3 regions of the Mesorhizobium quangtriensis genome follow, and region 1 is predicted to be linked to each of the others. Evidence: predicted binding sites of a transcription regulator. Region 1 holds the regulator's gene; each other region holds the start of a gene.
The links. Region 1 encodes PhoB, which activates phosphate uptake and scavenging genes when phosphate is short. Its sites were predicted from a motif close to TGTCATNNANCTGTCAT; they were not measured.
Positions count from the first base shown of each region.

Region 2: the regulator PhoB is predicted to act here: its motif matches at 4,112-4,128, upstream of ABMA32_RS17035 (RNA degradosome polyphosphate kinase).
Region 3: the regulator PhoB is predicted to act here: its motif matches at 1,779-1,795, upstream of ABMA32_RS16785 (LTA synthase family protein).

Region 1 covers NZ_JBEBMF010000002.1:1,016,974-1,023,567, reverse strand. The annotation lists gene pstA (phosphate ABC transporter permease PstA) at 1-1,080, shown strand, start outside; gene pstB (phosphate ABC transporter ATP-binding protein PstB) at 1,145-1,960, shown strand; gene phoU (phosphate signaling complex protein PhoU) at 2,007-2,714, shown strand; gene phoB (phosphate regulon transcriptional regulator PhoB) at 2,740-3,429, shown strand; gene ABMA32_RS13480 (ROK family protein) at 3,444-4,685, opposite strand; gene xylF (D-xylose ABC transporter substrate-binding protein) at 4,925-5,965, shown strand; gene ABMA32_RS13470 (sugar ABC transporter permease) at 6,129-6,594, shown strand, end outside.
Region 2 covers NZ_JBEBMF010000003.1:255,232-261,825, forward strand. The annotation lists gene ABMA32_RS17010 (amino acid ABC transporter permease) at 1-1,052, shown strand, start outside; gene ABMA32_RS17015 (amino acid ABC transporter ATP-binding protein) at 1,062-1,865, shown strand; partial or broken gene ABMA32_RS17020 (TIGR02117 family protein) at 1,947-2,534, shown strand; gene ABMA32_RS17025 (FAD-dependent monooxygenase) at 2,567-3,781, opposite strand; gene ABMA32_RS17030 (zinc-finger domain-containing protein) at 3,791-4,036, opposite strand; gene ABMA32_RS17035 (RNA degradosome polyphosphate kinase) at 4,196-6,403, shown strand; gene ppx (exopolyphosphatase) at 6,400-6,594, shown strand, end outside.
Region 3 covers NZ_JBEBMF010000003.1:209,430-216,023, reverse strand. The annotation lists gene fabG (3-oxoacyl-[acyl-carrier-protein] reductase) at 1-605, opposite strand, end outside; gene fabD (ACP S-malonyltransferase) at 660-1,601, opposite strand; gene ABMA32_RS16785 (LTA synthase family protein) at 1,898-3,727, shown strand; gene rpsF (30S ribosomal protein S6) at 4,007-4,495, shown strand; gene rpsR (30S ribosomal protein S18) at 4,495-4,743, shown strand; gene rplI (50S ribosomal protein L9) at 4,952-5,533, shown strand; gene ABMA32_RS16765 (cyclopropane fatty acid synthase) at 5,721-6,594, shown strand, end outside.

The sequences.
Region 1 (6,594 bases):
GAGTTCCGCCGCGCCACGCTCGACTGGGAGCGCGCCGTGACGATGGTCAACTGGAATCGCGTCATCGAGAACGCGGTGCGCGAGGCCGCGCCCAATGTCGAATTCACCGCGAAGGACGTGCAGGCCTTCGTGTCGCCCAACCAGCGCTTCGTGCTGCGTGACATGTTCGTCAGGGATCCGGGCTTGTTCGGCCAGACGGTCGAAGTCGAGCTACTGCTTTCGGCCAATGTCGACAACTGGCTAAAGGGCAACATCGACCGCTCGCTCGCGGACGACCGCCAGCAGCTTTCGCCCGGCGCGCGCGCTCTGGCCGACACGCTCTATGCGGACGGCACAGTGCGCATGATCTTCTCCTACGTGTTGTTCACCAACGCGGACTCGCGCGCCGCTCCGGCCGAGGCCGGTCTGCTTGGCGCCTTCATCGGTTCGCTCTACATGATGCTGATCGTGATTATCCTCGCGGTGCCGATCGGTGTCGCCGCTGCGATCTACCTCGAGGAATTCGCGCCGAAGAACAAGCTCACCGACCTGATCGAGGTCAACATCAACAATCTCGCTGCGGTGCCTTCGATCGTGTTCGGTCTGCTCGGAGCGGCGGTCTTCATCGGTTATTTCCGTATGCCGCTGTCTGCTCCGGTTGTCGGCGGTCTGGTGCTGGTCCTGATGACGCTGCCCACGATCATCATCGCCACGCGCAATGCGCTCAAGGCGGTGTCGCCGTCGATCCGGCAGGCCGCACTCGGCCTTGGCGCATCGAAGACGCAGATGGTGTTTCATCACGTCCTGCCAATCACCTATCCGGGCATCATGACCGCCACCATCATCGGCGTGGCGCAGGCCATCGGCGAGACCGCGCCGCTGCTGCTGATCGGCATGAACGCCTTTGTCGCCACCCTACCGGCCACGCCGCTCGACCAGTCGACCGCGTTGCCGGTTCAGATCTTCCTCTGGGAAGGCAACGAGAACCGCAACTTCTTCGAGCCGCGCACCGCCGCGGCCATCATCATCCTTCTGGCCGTCATGCTCATCCTGAACGCGGCTGCGATCTACCTGCGCTCGCGCTTCGAGCGGCGGCAGTAGGACCATGGAGAACCCGACAATGACAGCGATGACCGCAACCGAAGTCGAGGCCGCAGTGGCGCGCATGCAGCCGGCGCAGTCCGGAGCCTTCTCCACCGTCCGTACGCCGGATGCGCATCCGCGCCCGGTCCGCGTGAAAGCGGAAGACGTGCGCGTCTTCTACGGACCCAAGCAGGCGCTCTTCAATGTCTCGATCGACATTCCCGAAAAGGCGGTAACCGCGTTCATCGGCCCGTCGGGCTGCGGAAAGTCGACCTTCCTGCGCTGCATCAACCGCATGAACGACACGATCGAAGGCGCACGCATCGAAGGCAAGATTTCCCTCGACGGCAACGACCTCTACGATCCGAAACTCGACGTGGTGGAACTGCGCGCCCGCATCGGGATGGTTTTCCAGAAGCCGAACCCGTTCCCGAAGACGATCTTCGAGAACGTCGCCTATGGCCCGCGCATCCACGGCCTGGCGCGCAACAAGACCGATCTCGAGGAGATCGTGGTGACCAGCCTCAAGAAGGCGTCGCTGTTCGAGGAAGTGAAGGATCGCCTGCACGAAGTCGGCACCGGCCTTTCCGGCGGCCAGCAGCAGCGGCTGTGCATCGCGCGCACCATCGCGGTGTCGCCGGAAGTGATCCTGATGGACGAGCCTTGCTCGGCCCTCGACCCGATCGCCACGGCCAAGGTCGAGGAACTGATCGACGAGCTCAGGGAGAACTACACGATCGTGATCGTGACGCACTCCATGCAGCAGGCCGCGCGCGTTTCGCAGCGTACCGCGTTCTTCCATCTCGGCGTGCTGGTCGAGGAAGGCCCGACCGACCTGATCTTCACCAGCCCGAACGAGAAGCGCACCCAGGACTACATCACCGGCCGCTTCGGCTGAGCCGAACCGTCGTCGCAGAACACCCGGAACCCGAAAGGCTCCTCCCATGGGCGAACACACCGTTACCTCCTTCGACGAGGAACTCGACCACATCCAGCGGCTGGTTCGCGATATGAGCGACCTCGCTGGCTCGATGGTCGGCGATGCGATCCGCGCGCTTTTGGCTTCCGACAATGCGCTGGCGCAGCGCGTTATCTCCGACGACGTCATCATGGACGCCCGCCAGCGTGAGCTCGACGACCGCTCGATCGCGTTGATCGCGAAGCGCCAGCCCATGGCGCAGGATTTGCGCGCAGTGGTCGGCGCCATCCGCATGGCCGGCGACCTCGAACGGATTGGCGATCTCGCCAAAAACGTTGCCAAGCGGGTCAGTGCCGTCGGCCATGGCGCGACGCCGCGCAACCTCGCCTATGGCATCGAGGACATGTCGCAACTGGTGCTGGATCAGGTTCGCCGCGTCATAGATCGTTATGCCGACCGCGACGCGGAAGGCCTGCGCGCGCTACGCGCCGACGACGAGAAGGTCGACGTGAAATACACGGCGGTCTTCCGCGAGTTGCTGACCTACATGATGGAAGACCCGCGCAACATCACGGCGTGCACACATCTGCTGTTCTGCGCCAAGAATCTGGAGCGGATCGGCGACCATGTGACGAACATCGCCGAAAATGCATACTATGTGGTGACGGGCGAACAGTTGCCGGTCAATCGCCCTAAGATTGACGAGACGCAGCTCTCGGCTCTGGCGGAATAAGGCCCGGACGGCAGGAGATCGACGGATGATTGCGCCGAAGATCATGGTGGTGGAAGACGAGGAGCCGCTCGGCGTGCTCCTGCGCTACAACCTCGAAGCCGAAGGCTATCAGGTCGAGATCGTTACGCGCGGCGACGAGGCCGAGGTCAGGTTGCAGGAACATGTGCCCGACCTCCTCGTGCTCGACTGGATGATCCCCGGCATTTCCGGAATCGAACTTTGCCGTAGGCTGCGTATGCGTCCCGAAACGCAGCGCCTGCCGGTCATCATGCTGACCGCGCGCGGCGAGGAGAGCGACCGCGTGCGCGGCCTTTCCACCGGCGCGGATGACTATCTGGTCAAGCCTTTCTCGACGCCCGAATTCATGGCGCGCGTGCGGGCGCTGCTGCGCCGCGCCAAGCCGGAAGTGCTCTCGTCCGTCCTCAAGGTCGGCGACATCATGCTCGATCGTGAGGCGCACCGCGTCTATCGCAAGAAGAATGAGATCCGGCTCGGCCCGACCGAGTTCCGCCTGCTCGAATTCATGATGCGCCATCCCGGCCGTGTCTTCTCGCGCAGCCAATTGCTCGACAATGTCTGGGGCGAGACGATCTATATCGACGAGCGCACCGTGGACGTGCACGTCGGCCGCCTGCGCAAGGCCGTCAACACCGGCCGCATGCCCGACGTGATCCGCACGATCCGCGGCGCGGGTTACGCGATCCGCGAGGACTGATCGTAAGGTCCTGCCTATGCGATGTCCGCTTGCAGAAGCGGGGACGCGGGATAGCCATCGGCAAAGATCTCCTGGTCGACATAGGTCAGCGCGCGCATGGCGCAGCCCTGCCTGATCAGCGGCAACTCGTCCGGGATCGTGTCGAACGCGATCGCGTCCGAGTGCTGGCCCCCTGCCGTTTCGGCGATCGCTGCGCGGATTGCCGGCTCCAGCAGGTCGAAGGCCGCAGCACCAGCGCCGACGAAGGCGATCGGAGCCGGGTCGATCAGCGCGAACAGGCTGCCGATGCCGTAGCCGATCGCCGTGCCTGCCTTGCGATAGGCTTCGCGTTCCGGCCCCTCGGCCGCGCGTGCCCGCTCGGCCAGTTGCTTCATGTCCTCGGGCTGTACGCCGTCTTCCGGTGTCGAGAGTTCGCTCTTGCCCTGCGCGTTGCGCCAGATCGCGTAGTCGCCAGCATAGGCTTCGATGCACCCGCGGCGGCCGCAACGGCAGAGCGCCCCGTCCGGACGGTGGATAACGTGACCGAACTCGCCTCCGGAAGATCGCGTTCCGGTGAAAAGGTTTCCTTTCAGCACCAACCCCATGCCGATACCGTGCGACAGCAGGATGGCGATGAAATCGGCGCGGTAGCGCGCCGGATCGCGCCAGCGAAGCGCCACCGCCATCATGTTGCAGTCGTTCTCGACTGTCGTCGGTATGCCGAGCTTGCGCTCCAGTATCTCGGCGAAGGGTACATCCTTGTGAGGCGTTATCGGTGACCAGAGCATGGTGCGCGCGTCTGCGTCGGTGATGCCCTGTATGGCGAGCACGATGCGCAGGGGGCGGGCGCGTCCCTCCATCCCGGCCGTCAGCCGGCAAAGCATCGCCACCAGTTCGGCAATCAGGTCGTCGCGCGAGATCGTCGCCGTCGCCAGCGTGCGGCTTTCCTCGGCGATGAGACCTCCCGAATAATTGATCGTCGCCGCTGACAGCTCGTTCAGCGACAGCACGGCGACGATGACCGTCGCGGCTTCGGGATTGAGCGACAGGCCCACCTGCGGCCTGCCGCGGCGGGCGTTGGCATGTTCGCCGGCCTTTGCCTCCGCCAGGATTCCTTCGTCGATCAGATCGGCTGAAATGGCAGATATGGTGGAATGGCTAAGCCTGGTAGTAGAGGCAATTTCGGTGCGCGACGGCTGGCCGGCGCGTCGCACGGCCGCGATCACAAGCCCGCGATTGCGACGCCGCAGATCGTCATGGCGTATTCCAGCCGTCATTTGCCTGTACTCCTCCCGGCTCGCCCGATGATCGCCTGGGCCGCCGAACTATTCCCGGCAAAGCAGACATCGAGCCAGTTTGCCAAGCTCCTTCCGCCGTTCCCCAACTTGGCCTGGCGCCTCCCGAATCGATATTGACAGAAAGTGGCCGATACGCCACTATTTTTTCGAGGCTCGAAAAAAGTCTTCGGGCTGAAACTGAGTGTCACTGTGCGCCCGAGGGCGCAGGGAGGATTGTCATGAAAAAGTTTACCACCGCCATTCTGGCGGGTGTCGCCATGTCGTTTGTGCTGTCCGGCGCTGCGCATGCCGCAGGCAAGGTCATCGGCGTTTCCTGGTCGAATTTCCAGGAAGAGCGCTGGAAGACCGACGAGGCAGCCATCAAGGCCGCGGTCGAAGCCGCTGGCAACACCTACATCTCGGCGGACGCCCAGTCGTCACCGACGAAGCAGCTCACCGACGTCGAGAGCCTTATCAGCCAGGGCGCCAACGCGCTCATCATCCTGTCGCAGGACGCTTCCGCGATCGGCCCGGCCGTCCAGAAGGCTCTCGACGAGGGTATTCCGGTTCTCGGCTACGACCGCCTGATCGAGAACAGCAACGTCTTCTACCTGACCTTCGACAACAAGGAAGTCGGTCGCCTGCAGGCCGCTGCCGTGTTCAAGATGAAGCCCGAGGGCAACTACGCCTTCATCAAGGGTTCGTCGGCTGATCCCAACGCCGACTTCCTGTTCTCCGGACAGGTCGAGGTGCTCAAGGAAGCCATGGACGCCGGCAAGATCAAGAATGTCGGGGAAGCCTATACGGATGGCTGGCTGCCGGCCAACGCGCAGCGCAACATGGAGCAGATCCTGACCGCGAACGACAACAAGATAGACGCCGTCGTCGCTTCCAATGACGGCACCGCCGGTGGCGTTGTCGCGGCGCTTGAGGCACAGGGTCTTGCCGGCACGGTTCCGGTCTCCGGCCAGGACGGCGACAAGGCCGCGCTCAACCGCATCGCACTCGGCACGCAGACGGTTTCCGTCTGGAAGGACGCGCGTGAACTCGGCAAGTCCGCCGGCACGATCGCTTCCGAACTCGCCGATGGCAAGCAATTTACCGACATCGCCGGCGTCGTCGACTTCACGACGCCAGGTGGCAACGTCACCAAGTCGGTGTTTCTGACCCCGGTCGCCATCACCAAGGACAACCTGAACGTCGTCATCGACGCCGGTTGGATCAGCAAGGACGAGGCCTGCGCTGGCGTCGCCGCTGGTTCGGTCGCCGCCTGCAACTGATCCTTCGGACGGTTCAGCTTTTGACGCCGCGGCTCGCAAGAGCCGCGGCGTTTCACCAAGAGGGGACGAAAACCCCTTACTTCAAACGGCCGGCCAAACCGGCTAACGTCCAATACCCTGACGGTTGCGCCCGGATGGCGCGCTTGATGGCGGGGAGACGACCATGACCGATACCACCACTGCGCAGCCGGATCGCGCCAGAGCGTCCGAACTCGGGCTGATCGGCCGCTTCCTGCAGGCCACGGAACTCGACACCCGCATGCTGGGCATGGTCGGAGCGCTGTTGATCATCTGGATCGGCCTGAACATCGCGTCGGGCGGGCTCTTCCTGACGCCGCGCAACCTCTGGAACCTGTCGGTCCAGAGTTCGTCCGTCGCCATCATGGCGACCGGCATGGTGCTCGTCATCGTCACGCGCAACATCGATCTTTCAGTCGGTTCGGTGCAGGGCTTCATCGGCATGATCGTCGGCGTGACGCAGGTACAGATCCTGCCGCAGATGTTCGGTTTCCCGCTCGGCGATCCCTATATCTGGATCATTGCCGTTGCAGTTGCGCTCGCGCTCGGTATAGCCGTCGGCGCATTTCAGGGCTTCCTGATCGCCTATCTCGCCATTCCGGCCTTCATCG
Region 2 (6,594 bases), on a different contig from region 1:
CAACGCCGCTCGATTCGCTGCTGACCGTTTTCTGCGCGCTCGTCGTCGCCTGGATTCTTCCGCAGGTCCTGGGCTGGTCGGTATTCAATGCCGTGTGGACCGGCACTGATCGCACGGCCTGCCTGACCGTTGACCAGGGCGGGGCACTGCCATCCGGTTGGTCTGGAGCCTGCTGGGCATTCGTCAATGCGAAATTCGGTCAGTTCATGTTCGGGCGCTATCCAATCGAGGAGCGTTGGCGGGTCATCCTGACCGCCGTCATCTTCACGGCGCTATTGGCGCCGCTGCTGATCCCGAGCGCGCCTTACAAGAAACTCAACGCGATCCTGTTCTTTGGGGTATTTCCCTTTGTCGCCTTCGTTCTGCTGGTAGGAGGATTCTTCGGACTTCCCTATGTCGAGACGTCACTCTGGGGTGGCCTGCTCGTCACACTGGTGATCTCCTATGTCGGCATCGTGGTATCTCTGCCGCTGGGTGTCATCCTGGCGCTCGGACGACGCTCGAAGATGCCAATCATCAAATTGATCTGTGTGATTTTCATCGAGACCGTACGCGGCGTTCCGCTGGTCACTGTGCTGTTCATGGCAAGCTTCATGCTGCCGCTGTTCGTGCCGCCGGGCATGAACTTCGACAAGTTCCTGCGGGCGTTGATCGGCGTGGCTCTTTTCGCGTCGGCCTATATGGCGGAGGTGGTTCGCGGCGGGCTTCAGGCGATCCCGAAGGGCCAGTACGAAGGCGCGGATTCGCTCGGCCTCGGCTACTGGCAGAAGATGGGGCTCATCGTGATGCCTCAGGCCCTGAAGCTGGTCATACCGGGCATCGTCAACACATTCATCGGCATGTTCAAGGACACAACGCTGGTGCTCATCATCTCGATGTATGACCTTCTGGGCATCGTCAAGCAGAACTTCACCGACGCCAACTGGGCTACGCCGCAGACGGCCAGGAGCGGGCTTATCTTCGCAGCCATCGTGTTCTGGTTGTTCTGCTTTGGGATGTCGCGTTATTCGATCTACATGGAACGCCGGCTCGACACCGGCCACAGACGATAGGGATTTTCGATGTCAACCGAGAACGCTGTCAGCGCCGAAGAGATCAGGGTCGATGCCCAGAAGATGCACATCTCGGATACGGATGTGGCCGTCGAGATTGTCGGCATGTCCAAGTGGTACGGCGAGTTCAACGTGCTGAAGGACATCAATCTCAAGGTAATGCGCGGCGAGCGCATCGTGATCTGCGGGCCGTCCGGCTCCGGCAAATCCACAATGATACGCTGCATCAACCGGTTGGAGGAACACCAGAAGGGCCGCATCATCGTCGACGGCAAGGAACTCACCAATGACCTCAAAAAGATCGACGAGGTGCGGCGCGAGGTTGGGATGGTCTTCCAGCACTTCAACCTCTTCCCGCACCTGACTATCCTCGAGAACTGCACGCTGGCGCCGATCTGGGTGCGCAAGATGCCGAAGAAGCAGGCTGAGGAGATCGCCATGCATTTCCTCAAGCGGGTGAAGATTCCCGAGCAGGCGAACAAATATCCCGGACAGCTTTCGGGCGGCCAGCAACAGCGCGTGGCAATTGCCCGCTCGCTCTGCATGAACCCACGCATCATGCTTTTCGACGAACCCACATCGGCGCTCGATCCCGAGATGATCAAGGAAGTGCTGGAGACGATGGTGAGCCTCGCCGAAGAAGGCATGACCATGCTGTGCGTGACGCACGAAATGGGCTTTGCGCGCAAGGTCGCCAACCGCGTCATCTTCATGGACGCAGGCCAGATCGTCGAGCAGAACACGCCGGCCGAATTCTTCGACCATCCACGCCACGAGCGGACGAAGCTGTTCCTGAGCCAGATACTGCACTGAGCGGCTCAGTACCGCCAAGGCGACCGACGGGCGATGAAAGCTGTGCGTTGGCTTTCGGTCGCGATTGGTGTCATATTTTTGATGGTCGCGCTTGGGGCTCTTGTGCCGCGACCATTATGGCCGGTGTCCGATATAGGGCCGGTAGAGCGCAGAATCCTCGTTCTTTCGAACCCGATCCATACCGACATCGCCATACCGTTGGACGCCGAGACGGTGGAGCGTCTCTCGCCTCTGGTTGGCGCTGACCTGCCGATCGAGCTTCCCGGGGTCCGATACCTTGTGTTCGGCTGGGGCAGCCGGGCCTTTTACATCGAGACGCCGACATGGAGCGAACTGAGGGCAGGGCCAGTATTTCAGGCGCTGACGGTCGACCACTCCGTCATGCATGTCGGCATCGCGGGGGCTATCGAAGAATCCGGTTTCCCGGTGCGCGCCTTCGACCTGACGAAGGACGAGTTTGAACGGCTGCTCGCCTTCATCGAGTCAAGCTTCCAGCGTGGCGGGGACGGACGCCCCGTTGCCATCGAGGACGCGGCCTATGGTGCGCACGACGCCTTCTTTGAAGCGACCGGTCGTTTCAACGCGCTTCTGGGCTGCAACACCTGGGCGGCGGAGGCGCTTCGAGAGGCTGGTCTGCGCACAGGCTGGTGGAATCCGCTGCCGCAATCGCTCGGCCTGTCGCTCGACCTGTGGAACAGCGCTCAGCGTTCCGGCGGCGTCCAGCCGTACAGCCAGTCCAGGCTGGACGCGAGCTTTTCCGGCTTTTGCAAGCGCAGCGCCAGATTGCGGGCAACGGCGACCGGTCCAGCGGCGTGCCAGGTGAAGCGATTGAAGCTTCCACGACGCGCGACCTTTTCTATCCGCTTTCTGCGTTCGGTTTCCCAGCTTGCGAGCGCTGCGGACAGGCTGTTGGGCCGAGCGAGAACATGTCCGGCAAGGGTTTCCGCATCCTCGATCGCCATCGCCGCCCCTTGCGCCGCGTAAGGGGTCATGGCGTGCGCCGCGTCGCCGACCAGCGCGATGCCAGAGGGCGCGGTCCATGGGCCTGACGGCATGCTGTAAATCGGCCAGACGGTCCACTCGCCGACATCCTCGGCGAGGGCGAGCAATGCCGGCGCTGTGTTGCGCATCGCGCTTTTCAACACCGCATTGTCCATCGTGGCCGCCCAGGTCTCGGTGGCGAGATGGCCGCTGGTGAAGGCAACGATATTCAGCGCGCTGCCCGCCTTGACCGGGTAGGTAATCAGGTGGAATCCGGGCGCGAGGAACGCGTTGACGACGCCTCCCGCACCAATCGCTGCGAGAGCACGTCCGGCGGCGCTATCCGCCCGTATGGTGCGCCGCCACGCAACTTGTCCCGCAAAGCTACTCTTCGTCCGCGCACCGGCAAGCCGCCGAAGATCGGACCAGACGCCGTCGGCGACGACCAGCATCATGCCCGAGACCTTCTCGATCTGACCTGCCGTTTCGACGGAAACAGTGACGCCGAGTGGGTGAGGGGCGGCATCTCGAACCGTGGCACCGGTGACGAACTGGATGCCTGGCTCGCGCAGCACGTGCGCCAGAAGCGCGCCCTGCAGGTCGGACCGGTGGGCGGTCAGGTAGGGTGCTTTCCAGCGTATTTCGGCAGCCGCGCCGAGCGGCACCCTGCCAAGCTCGGCCAGACTTGCCGCGTCACGCAGGACCACCGCTTCTGGCCGGACAGCGGCTTTCCGAAGCCCGGACAGTACGCCAAGTCGATCGAGAATGCATGTCGCGTTAGGGGAAAGCTGCAGGCCCGCGCCGACTTCGTCCAGACGCGGGGCGCGTTCGAACACGCTGACGGGATAGCCGCGTATCGCGAAGGAAAGAGCCGCCGTTAGTCCGGCAACGCCACCGCCTGCAATGATGACCTGCCGCGACCGTGCCTCAGCCATGAAATCCGGTCAGGCGGCCTGATCGAGATAGAGACAGTTCGCCGGCCGCGTTTCGTCGGCGTGAAGGGAGTGGTCGAAGCGGTATAGCGTGGAGCAGTAGGGGCAGACCTTTTCCGCATCCGCGCCCATGTCCAGAAAGACGTGCGGATGGTCGTAGGGCGGGTTGGCCCCGACGCACATGAATTCCTTCACGCCGATATCGATCGCCGGATAGCCGCCGTCGTTCTGGAAATGGGGAATGGTTCCGCCAGCCATGGGATGCTCCGTCAGCCTGTGCCGCCAGTTCGTTCGGCAGCGTTTGTCGCATATCCTTATGCTTTACAAGCCTTTTGAAATCAAACTGTCGCAAAAGCCTGTCAGAGGGTAGATTGCGCCAGAACCGGCGTATTCGGTGAAGCAGGGGCTGCGGACGACATGAGTGAATTGAAGCCGGCTCAGAGCGAGTTCACGGCGGTTGCTGCTGCCGAAGGCGATGGGGTGACCGGCAACCCGGACCGTTTCGTCAACCGTGAATTCTCGTGGCTCCAGTTCAACCGGCGCGTCCTGGAGGAATCGCAGAACCCGCATCATCCGCTGCTGGAGCGCGTTCGCTTCCTGTCGATCTCGGCCGCCAACCTCGACGAATTCTTCATGGTGCGCGTGGCTGGTCTCGCCGGGCAGGTGCGCGAGGGGATAAAGCTTCGCAGCCCCGATGGGCGCACTCCCGAACAGCAATTGGAACAGATACTGGTCGAGATCGGGCGCCTGCAGGAGGACCAGCAGAAGAGCCTCTCGGACCTTTTTGCGCTTCTCTACAAGGAGGGGATCGAAAGCATCTCGGCAAGCCAGTTGTCCAAGGACGAGCTGGCGTGGCTAGAGGACCATTTCCTTGAGCAGATTTTCCCGGTGCTGACGCCGCTGTCCATCGACCCTGCCCATCCCTTTCCGTTCATTCCGAACCTCGGCTTTTCGATCGCACTGCAGCTGCGCCACCTGAAGGACGGGCAGGGGATGACCGCGCTCCTGCGTCTGCCGACCGCGCTTCGCCGCTTCATCCGCCTGCCGGATCGCAAGTCTGAAATCCGCTTCATCCCGATCGAGGAGACGGTGAACCTGTTCATCGGACGACTTTTCCCCGGTTACGAAGTCAAGGGTTCTGGAACGTTCCGCATCATCCGCGACAGCGATATCGAGGTGGAAGAGGAGTCCGAAGACCTCGTGCGCCTTTTCGAGACGGCACTGAAACGCCGTCGGCGCGGCTCGGTGATCCGCATCGAGTTCGACAGCCAGATTCCCGAAGAACTGCGCGATTTCGTGTCGGGAGAGCTTGGCGTTGCTGGCAACCGCATCAGCGTGCTGACCGGTCCGCTGGCGGTCAACCAGATATCCGAGATCGTTTCCATCCCGCGCGACGACCTGAAGTTCACCCCCTACAATCCGCGTTTCCCCGAGCGCATTCGCGAACATGGCGGCGACTGCTTCGCGGCGATCCGCGAGAAGGACATCGTCGTCCATCACCCTTACGAATCGTTCGACGTTGTCGTGCAGTTCCTGCGCCAGGCCGCGAGCGACCCGGAAGTGGTGGCGATCAAGCAGACGCTTTACCGTACCTCCAACGACAGCCCTGTCGTCCGCGCGCTTGTGGACGCGGCCGAGGCCGGCAAATCTGTCACGGCGCTGGTGGAGTTGAAGGCCCGCTTCGACGAGGAGGCCAATATCCGCTGGGCGCGCGACCTCGAGCGCGCCGGCGTGCAGGTCGTATTCGGCTTCATCGAACTGAAGACGCACGCGAAAATGTCGCTGGTCGTGCGGCGCGAGGACGGCAAGCTGCGCAACTACGTGCATCTTGGCACCGGCAACTACCATCCCATAACGGCGCGCATCTATACCGATCTGTCCTTCTTCACCAGCGATCCGAACCTGGCGCGTGACGTGGCGAAGATATTCAATTTCATTACCGGCTACGCCGAGCCGACGGTCAACATGAAGATCGCCGTGTCTCCGCTGACGCTCAGAAGCCGCATTCTCGGCCACATCAGCGACGAGATCGAGCACGCAAGGGCGGGCCGGACCGGCAAGATCTGGATGAAGATGAACTCGCTTGTCGATCCCGCGATCATCGACGCGCTCTATGAAGCGAGCCGTGCCGGCGTGGAGATCGATCTGGTCGTGCGCGGCATCTGCTGCCTGCGGCCGCAGGTGCCCGGACTCTCCGAGAACATCCGGGTCAAGTCGATCGTCGGGCGCTTCTTGGAGCACAGCCGAATTTATTGCTTCGGCAACGGTCACGGCCTGCCGTCCGACGAGGCGATCGTCTATATCGGGTCGGCCGACCTGATGCCGCGGAACCTTGACCGGCGCGTCGAAACGCTCGTTCCGATCACGAATCCGACTGTGCACGAGCAGATTCTCGGCCAGATCATGCTCGGCAACATCATGGACAACCAGCAAAGTTATGAAGTATTGCCGGACGGAACCTCGCGGCGCATCGCGCTGGACGAGGGCGAGGAACCGTTCAACGCGCAGGAATATTTCATGACCAATCCGAGCCTTTCCGGACGTGGCGACGCGCTGAAATCGCATGCGCCCAAGCAGATCGCCCAGTTCAAGCGGCGCAAGAAGGCGGCGTCCAAGGCCGGATGATTGCGCTTTCCCAGGGGCGGCTGCAGGATCGCAGGCCGCTCTCCGTCATCGACATCGGGTCGAACTCGATCCGTCTCGTCATCTATGAGGGCGTCGCCCGCTCGCCGACCACGCTCTTCAACGAGAAGATGCTGGCCGGCCTCGGGCGTGGGCTGGTCACGACCGGCAGGCTGGACCCCGAAGCGGTGACC
Region 3 (6,594 bases), on a different contig from region 1:
ATGATCGCCTCCTTCTGCTTGTCGTTCAGCTTGTCTGTCATGGCCGATTCGATGAAGCCCGGAGCCACGCAGTTGACGGTAATCGACCGGGTGGCGATTTCCTGCGCCAGCGACTTGGAGAAGCCGATCATGCCGGCCTTGGAGGCGCAATAATTGGCTTGGCCAGGATTGCCGGTGACCCCGACGACCGAGGTGATGTTGATGATGCGGCCAAAGCGGCGGCGCATCATCGGATGGGTGAGTTCGCGGGTCAGCCGGAACACAGCGCCCAGATTGATGTCGAGAACCGCATCCCAGTCGTCGTCGGACATGCGCACGAAAAGGCCGTCCTTGGTGATGCCGGCATTGTTCACGAGGATATCCACGCCTTCGAGCTCAGCCTCGGCCTTCTGGCCCAGCGCCTTGACCTCGTCGCGGTTCGACAGGTTGGCGGGGAAAAGCTTGACGCGATCCCCGAGCTTTGCGGCCAGAGCCTCCAGCTTCTCGACCTTCGTCCCGTGCAGGCCGACGATGGCTCCCTGCGCGTGCAGCACCTCGGCGATAGCCTCGCCGATGCCGCCGGATGCTCCCGTCACGAGTGCCTTGCGGCCGGTCAGTTCGAACATGCTTTCGCTCCAGTCCTTGAGAGAGCACTCCCTTGATAGGGGTAGTGGCTTGATTCAGTTCAGGGCGGCCACCGCCGCTTCCACGTCCGCCGGAGTACCGACATTGGCGGTGGCCATATCCCTGTTGATGCGGCGCGCGAGGCCCGAAAGTACCTTGCCGGAGCCGACTTCATAAAGCGTCGTGACGCCGTTCGTGCCGAACCACTCCACCGTATCGCGCCAGCGTACCCGGCCGGTGACCTGCTCGACCAGCCGTTTGGCGATCTCATCTGGGTCGGTAAGCGGCTGAACGACGACGTTGGCGACGACCGGCACGGCAGGCGCGTTTTTCGTGACCTTGGCCAGCGCCGCGCGCATGGCGTCGGCCGCCGGGCCCATCAGGGCGGAATGGAAGGGCGCGGATACCTGCAGCATAAGCGCACGCTTGGCGCCCTTTTCGGTGCAGAGCTTGGCGGCGCGCTCGACGGCGGCCTTCTCGCCGGAAATCACCAACTGCCCGCCGCCATTGTCGTTGGCGATCTGGCAGACCGAATTTTGTGCAGCCTCCGCGCAGGCTGCCGCCACGTCCGGCTCCTCAAGCCCGATGATTGCAGCCATAGCGCCGACGCCGGCCGGGACGGCCGCCTGCATTGCGTTGCCACGAATGCGCAGGAGACGCGCCGTGTCGCCGATCGAGAAGGTGCCGGCGGCAGCCAGGGCCGAATATTCGCCGAGCGAATGGCCGGCGACGAAGGCGACCTTGTCCTTTAGGACAAAACCACGCGCTTCGAGCGCCCGTATCGCCGCCATCGACACCGCCATCAAGGCTGGCTGCGCGTTGGCGGTCAGGGTCAGCGTCTCCTCCGGCCCTTCCCAGATCACCTTCGACAGTTTTTCGCCGAGTGCCTCATCGACCTCGTCGAAGACGCGCCGGCCTTCGGGGAATGCGTCAGCCAGATCCTTGCCCATGCCGACGGTCTGGCTGCCCTGCCCCGGAAAGGTGAATGCTATCGCCATGCTCTGATCTTGGCTCCTTTTACCGCTTGCCTCTGAAACAAGCCGCTTGCGCAAGTCAAGTGCAGCCTTTGCCCGCCAAATAGCGCCGTTCATACGGCGTTCATTGTGCAACTGCGAAAAAATGTGATGCCGGCTACCCAATTGCCGCCACAGGGGCTGGCTTTTTGTGACGGAACCATGACAGAGAAATGACGTTCTATCGCCTACCGAGGAACCATAAGTTGGCAAATCAGAACCTGATCGAAGAGCCGGCAGGGGAAACCTGCCGTCCCCGGAAGAGCGGGCCCTTGCGCCGGATGCTCGAGTGCGGTGGCGTATTGCTTGTTACCGTCATTCTTTCAGCCGCTCTCGTCTTCCTGATCGAACTCATCGCTCGCGGCTCCTGGCAGCACACCGTGGATTTCTTCAGCCAGCCGTTCAGGCCGGGCTGGACCACCGTCGTCCTGTTTGCGCTTCTGTTGATCGGATTCGATGCGCTATTCGGCCGTCGGCATATCAGCCTGCTTTTCATCGCGCCGATCGCGCTTCTTCTTGCGGCCATCGGCAATCAGAAGATTTCGTATCTAGGCGACCCGCTCTATCCGACCGACTTCCTCTACTCGCGCCAGATCATGGAGCTTGCGCCGCTGCTCATCCGCGAGCGGCCGGGCACGGCGGCCGCGATCCTCGCCGGTGGTGCCCTGTCGATCTTCCTGCTGGTGACCGCCTGGCGCTACTGGCGTCGGGTGCGTCCACCGATCCGCTGGCGCATGCGCGCGGCACGGCTCGCCGTTGTCCTGCCGGCGCTAGCCTTCTTCGTCTCGATCATGGATTTCGCGACCTTCTCGTGGACCCGCGACCGCCTGCAGATCATCCCGATCATGTGGGACCAGAAGGAAAACTACGCCTCCAACGGCTTTGCCATCGCGTTTGCGCTGAACGTGCCGATGGCCAAGGTGCTCGCGCCGCCGGCCTACAGTGACGATGTGCTCGACGCCATCGAGCCCGGGTCGACGGGCGTTTCCATGCCCGAGGAGAAGCCCGACATCATCGTCGTGATGAGCGAATCCTTCTGGGATCCGACGCAACTGCCGAAAACCACGATCACGCCCGACCCGATGCCCCATGTTCGCGCCGTACGTTCGGGATCCGTGTTCTCGCCAGAATTCGGCGGCATGACGGCCAATGTCGAATTCGAGGCGCTGACGGGTTTTTCCAACGCCTTCCTGCCCTATGGCAGCATCCCATATCAGCAATATGTGCGCGGTGCGGTGCCCTCGCTCGCCAGCTTCTTCCGCGCCGAAGGCTATGAAACGACGGCCATGCATCCCTTCGAGGGATGGTTCTGGAACCGCGAGCATGTCTACGACGCCTTCGGCTTCGACCGCTTCCTGTCGATTGAGAAGCTGCCGCCGATGCGCTCTCGCGGGCCGCTTGTGTCGGACGATTCTCTGACCGACGAGATCATCCGCCGCGCCGACGCTGCCGAGCGGCCGTTCTTCACCTTCGCCGTCAGCCTGCAGGGACACGGCCCCTATGAGCCGAACCGCTATACCGATCCGAGCGTGAAGGTCGAATCGGTGGCCAGCTACTGGACCGGCAAGTCGATCCAGACCTATGCCGAGAGCATCGCAGACGCCGACCGCAGCTTCCAGCGTCTGATCGACTGGGCGCAGAAGCGCGAGCGGCACACGGTCCTCGTGTTCTTCGGCGACCATCTGCCGCCGCTCAACCAGGCCTATACCGAGACCGGCTTCATGGCCGGGCCGGTGCCGGATCGGCGAGAGGAGGCCGCAAAACTCGCACAGCACCGGGAAACGCCGCTGGTCGTCTGGTCGAACAAAAATGGTCCGATGAAGGACATCGGCTCGATCAGCCCGTCGCTGATTCCGCTGAAGCTTTTCCAGGCGGCGGGCATCGAGCATCCCTACTATACCGGCTTCCTCGGCCGCGTGGATGCGGAATACGACGTCATCGAGCGGCATGTGCTGATCGCACCAACCGGCGCGACACAGGATTGGTCGCAGCAGAAGCTTGTCGACCCGCTGATCAACGACTTCCGCCTGCTGCAATACGACGCGATGTTCGGAAAGCAGCGGACAACGCCGCGCTTCTTCCCCAACCTGCCCAAGCCGACGGGGGTTTAGTCGACTGTTCGAATTGGCGCCGGCGGGCTTGCCATATCCCCCCTTCCCCTGTATGGACCGCCGCAATCTGCCGGTCCTGCTGGGGGCTGAACGGAGGGTTGGGGTTCGCCCCTCATGAAGCCAGAAGCGCTTCGGCCTCCCGTGTCTCCGCTCTCGACCGTCTCGAAGATGCGCCTTTCTCTTCCTGAGGCGGCCTAAAGGCCCTCGAAGGATTGGACAAGTCGCAGAGGCTTAGCCGCGGGAACCGGACAGGGACGTGAAACGAAAGGCAAAGAACAAATGGCACTATACGAGCATGTGTTCCTTGCCCGGCAGGATCTGTCGCAGCAACAGGTCGATGCACTTGTCGAGCAGTACAAGGGCATTGTCACCGAGCATGGCGGCAGCGTTGGCCGGGTCGAGAACTGGGGACTGAAGTCCCTCACCTACCGCGTCAACAAGAACCGGAAGGCATACTACACGCTTATGGACCTCACCTGCCCGCCGGCAGCCCTGAAGGAACTCGAGCGTCAGCAGGGCCTCTCCGAGGACATCCTGCGCTTCATCAGCATCAAGGTGGAGAAGCACGAGGAAGGTCAGTCGGCCATGCTGCAGAAGCGCGAAGAGCGCTCCGAGCGTGGTGATCGCGGCGGCTTCGGCGACCGTGGCCCGCGTTCGTTCGGCGATCGGGACCGTGGTGATCGTGGCGACCGTGGCCCGCGTTCGTTCGGTGACCGTGATCGTGGCCCGCGCCCGCCTCGCGACAACTCTGAAGGAGCTGCAGAATAATGGTCGACATCAACCAGATCCCGACCCGGCGTCCGTTCCACCGCCGCCGCAAGACCTGCCCCTTCTCCGGCGCCAACGCCCCGAAGATCGACTACAAGGACGTGCGTCTCCTCCAGCGCTACATCTCCGAGCGCGGCAAGATCGTTCCGTCGCGTATCACGGCTGTCAGCCAGAAGAAGCAGCGCGAACTCGCCAAGGCGATCAAGCGCGCGCGCTTCCTTGCGCTGCTTCCCTACGTGGTGAAGTAAGGCCAATTCCGGCGCGGGCTTTGTCCGCGCCGGCCCCTTCCGCGACGGGCGCGACAGGTGGACAGTCAAATCCCGGGTTGGGTTTCGGCAGAACGCCGGACCCTAACTGCCTGACGGGCAGGACAGCGAAACCAGCGCTCCCGGCGCATCTTTGCTTCCTGACCTCGTCTTTTGATTCAAGCCCTTTGGGCATCGAAAGGACAAAACCATGGAAGTCATTCTTCTCGAACGCATTTCCCGCCTCGGCCAGATGGGCGAGACCGTCAACGTCAAGGACGGCTACGCCCGCAACTTCCTGTTGCCGAAGGGCAAGGCGCTGCGCGCCAACGAAGCCAACAAGAAGAAGTTCGAGGGCCAGCGCGCCCAGCTCGAAGCCCGCAACCTCGAGCGCAAGTCGGAGGCCAGCACGGTCGCCGAGAAGCTCGACGGCAAGAGCTTCGTGATCGTCCGCTCCGCCGGCGAAACCGGCCAGCTCTACGGCTCGGTGTCGACCCGCGATATCGCTGACCTGCTGACCGCCGAGGGCTTCACCGTCTCGCGGAACCAGGTCGAGCTCAACCAGCCGATCAAGACCATCGGCCTGACCAACGTGGCGATCGCGCTGCATCCGGAAGTCGAGGTCACCGTGACGCTCAACATCGCCCGCTCGACGGACGAGGCCGAGCGCCAGGCCAAGGGCGAGACGCTGACGACGGCCGAAGCCATCTACGGCGACGACATCAACGAGAACGCACGGCCGGACGCCTTCTTCGACCCGAACGCGGACGAAGAGGCAGGCGACGAGGCCTGATCGGCTTCTTCACCAGCAAGGAATGAAAAGGCCCGGGTTCGCCCGGGCTTTTTCTTTTGTTTGGCGACGGCAGCGCCTGTGAGTTGGCATGATCCCTGATGCAGCTTTTGTGCCACAGGGAACTTTTCAAACCGCGACAAATTGGGCAGACTGGTCAACCGTTCGTGATGGGAATGGGACTTCTGCCGTGAATAAGCTGTTGCAGCGCGTCATTTCAGGTCTCGTCAAGACCGGAAGTCTCAGCATCACCGGTCCGGATGGGAAGAAACATACGTTTGGCGATGGTACCGGCCAGCCGGTACACGTCCACATCAAGAGCGCGCGCGCGGCACGCGCCATGGCGATCGATCCGATGCTGGCCGTGCCCGAAGCCTACATGAACGAGGAAATCGACATCCTCGAAGGCGATACTCTCGACCTTCTGCGCGTCGGCTTCCAGAACATGGACCCAAGCGGCATCGACGCTACATTTTCGAAGGCGATCGAGGGTTTCCGCCACGCATTTCGGCGGCTGCAGCAGGTCAATACGACGACACGCTCCAGGAAGAATGTGCAGCGGCACTACGATCTGTCGGGTGAACTCTACAAACTCTTCCTCGACAAGGACATGCAGTATTCCTGCGCCTATTTCGAGAGCCCGGATGTTACGCTCGAGGAAGCGCAACTGGCCAAGAAGCGCCACCTCGCCGCCAAGCTGCGCCTGAAACCCGGCCAGAACGTGCTCGACATAGGCTCCGGCTGGGGTGGGCTCGGCCTCTATCTCGCGAAGAATTTCGAGGTGGACGTGCTGGGCGTCACGCTGTCCACCGAACAACACGGCGTGGCCACCGAGCGCTCGCAGGCCGAGGGCCTGGAAAACCACGTCCATTTCGAGATCAAGGACTATCGAAACATCTCGGAGCGCTTCGACCGCATCGTGTCGGTCGGCATGTTCGAGCATGTCGGCCTGAACCACTACCGCACCTTCTTCGACAAGTGCGCGCAACTGCTCAAGCCTGACGGCGTGATGGTGCTGCACACGATCGGCCGCAGCGGCCCGCCCTATGCGACCAATGCCTTCA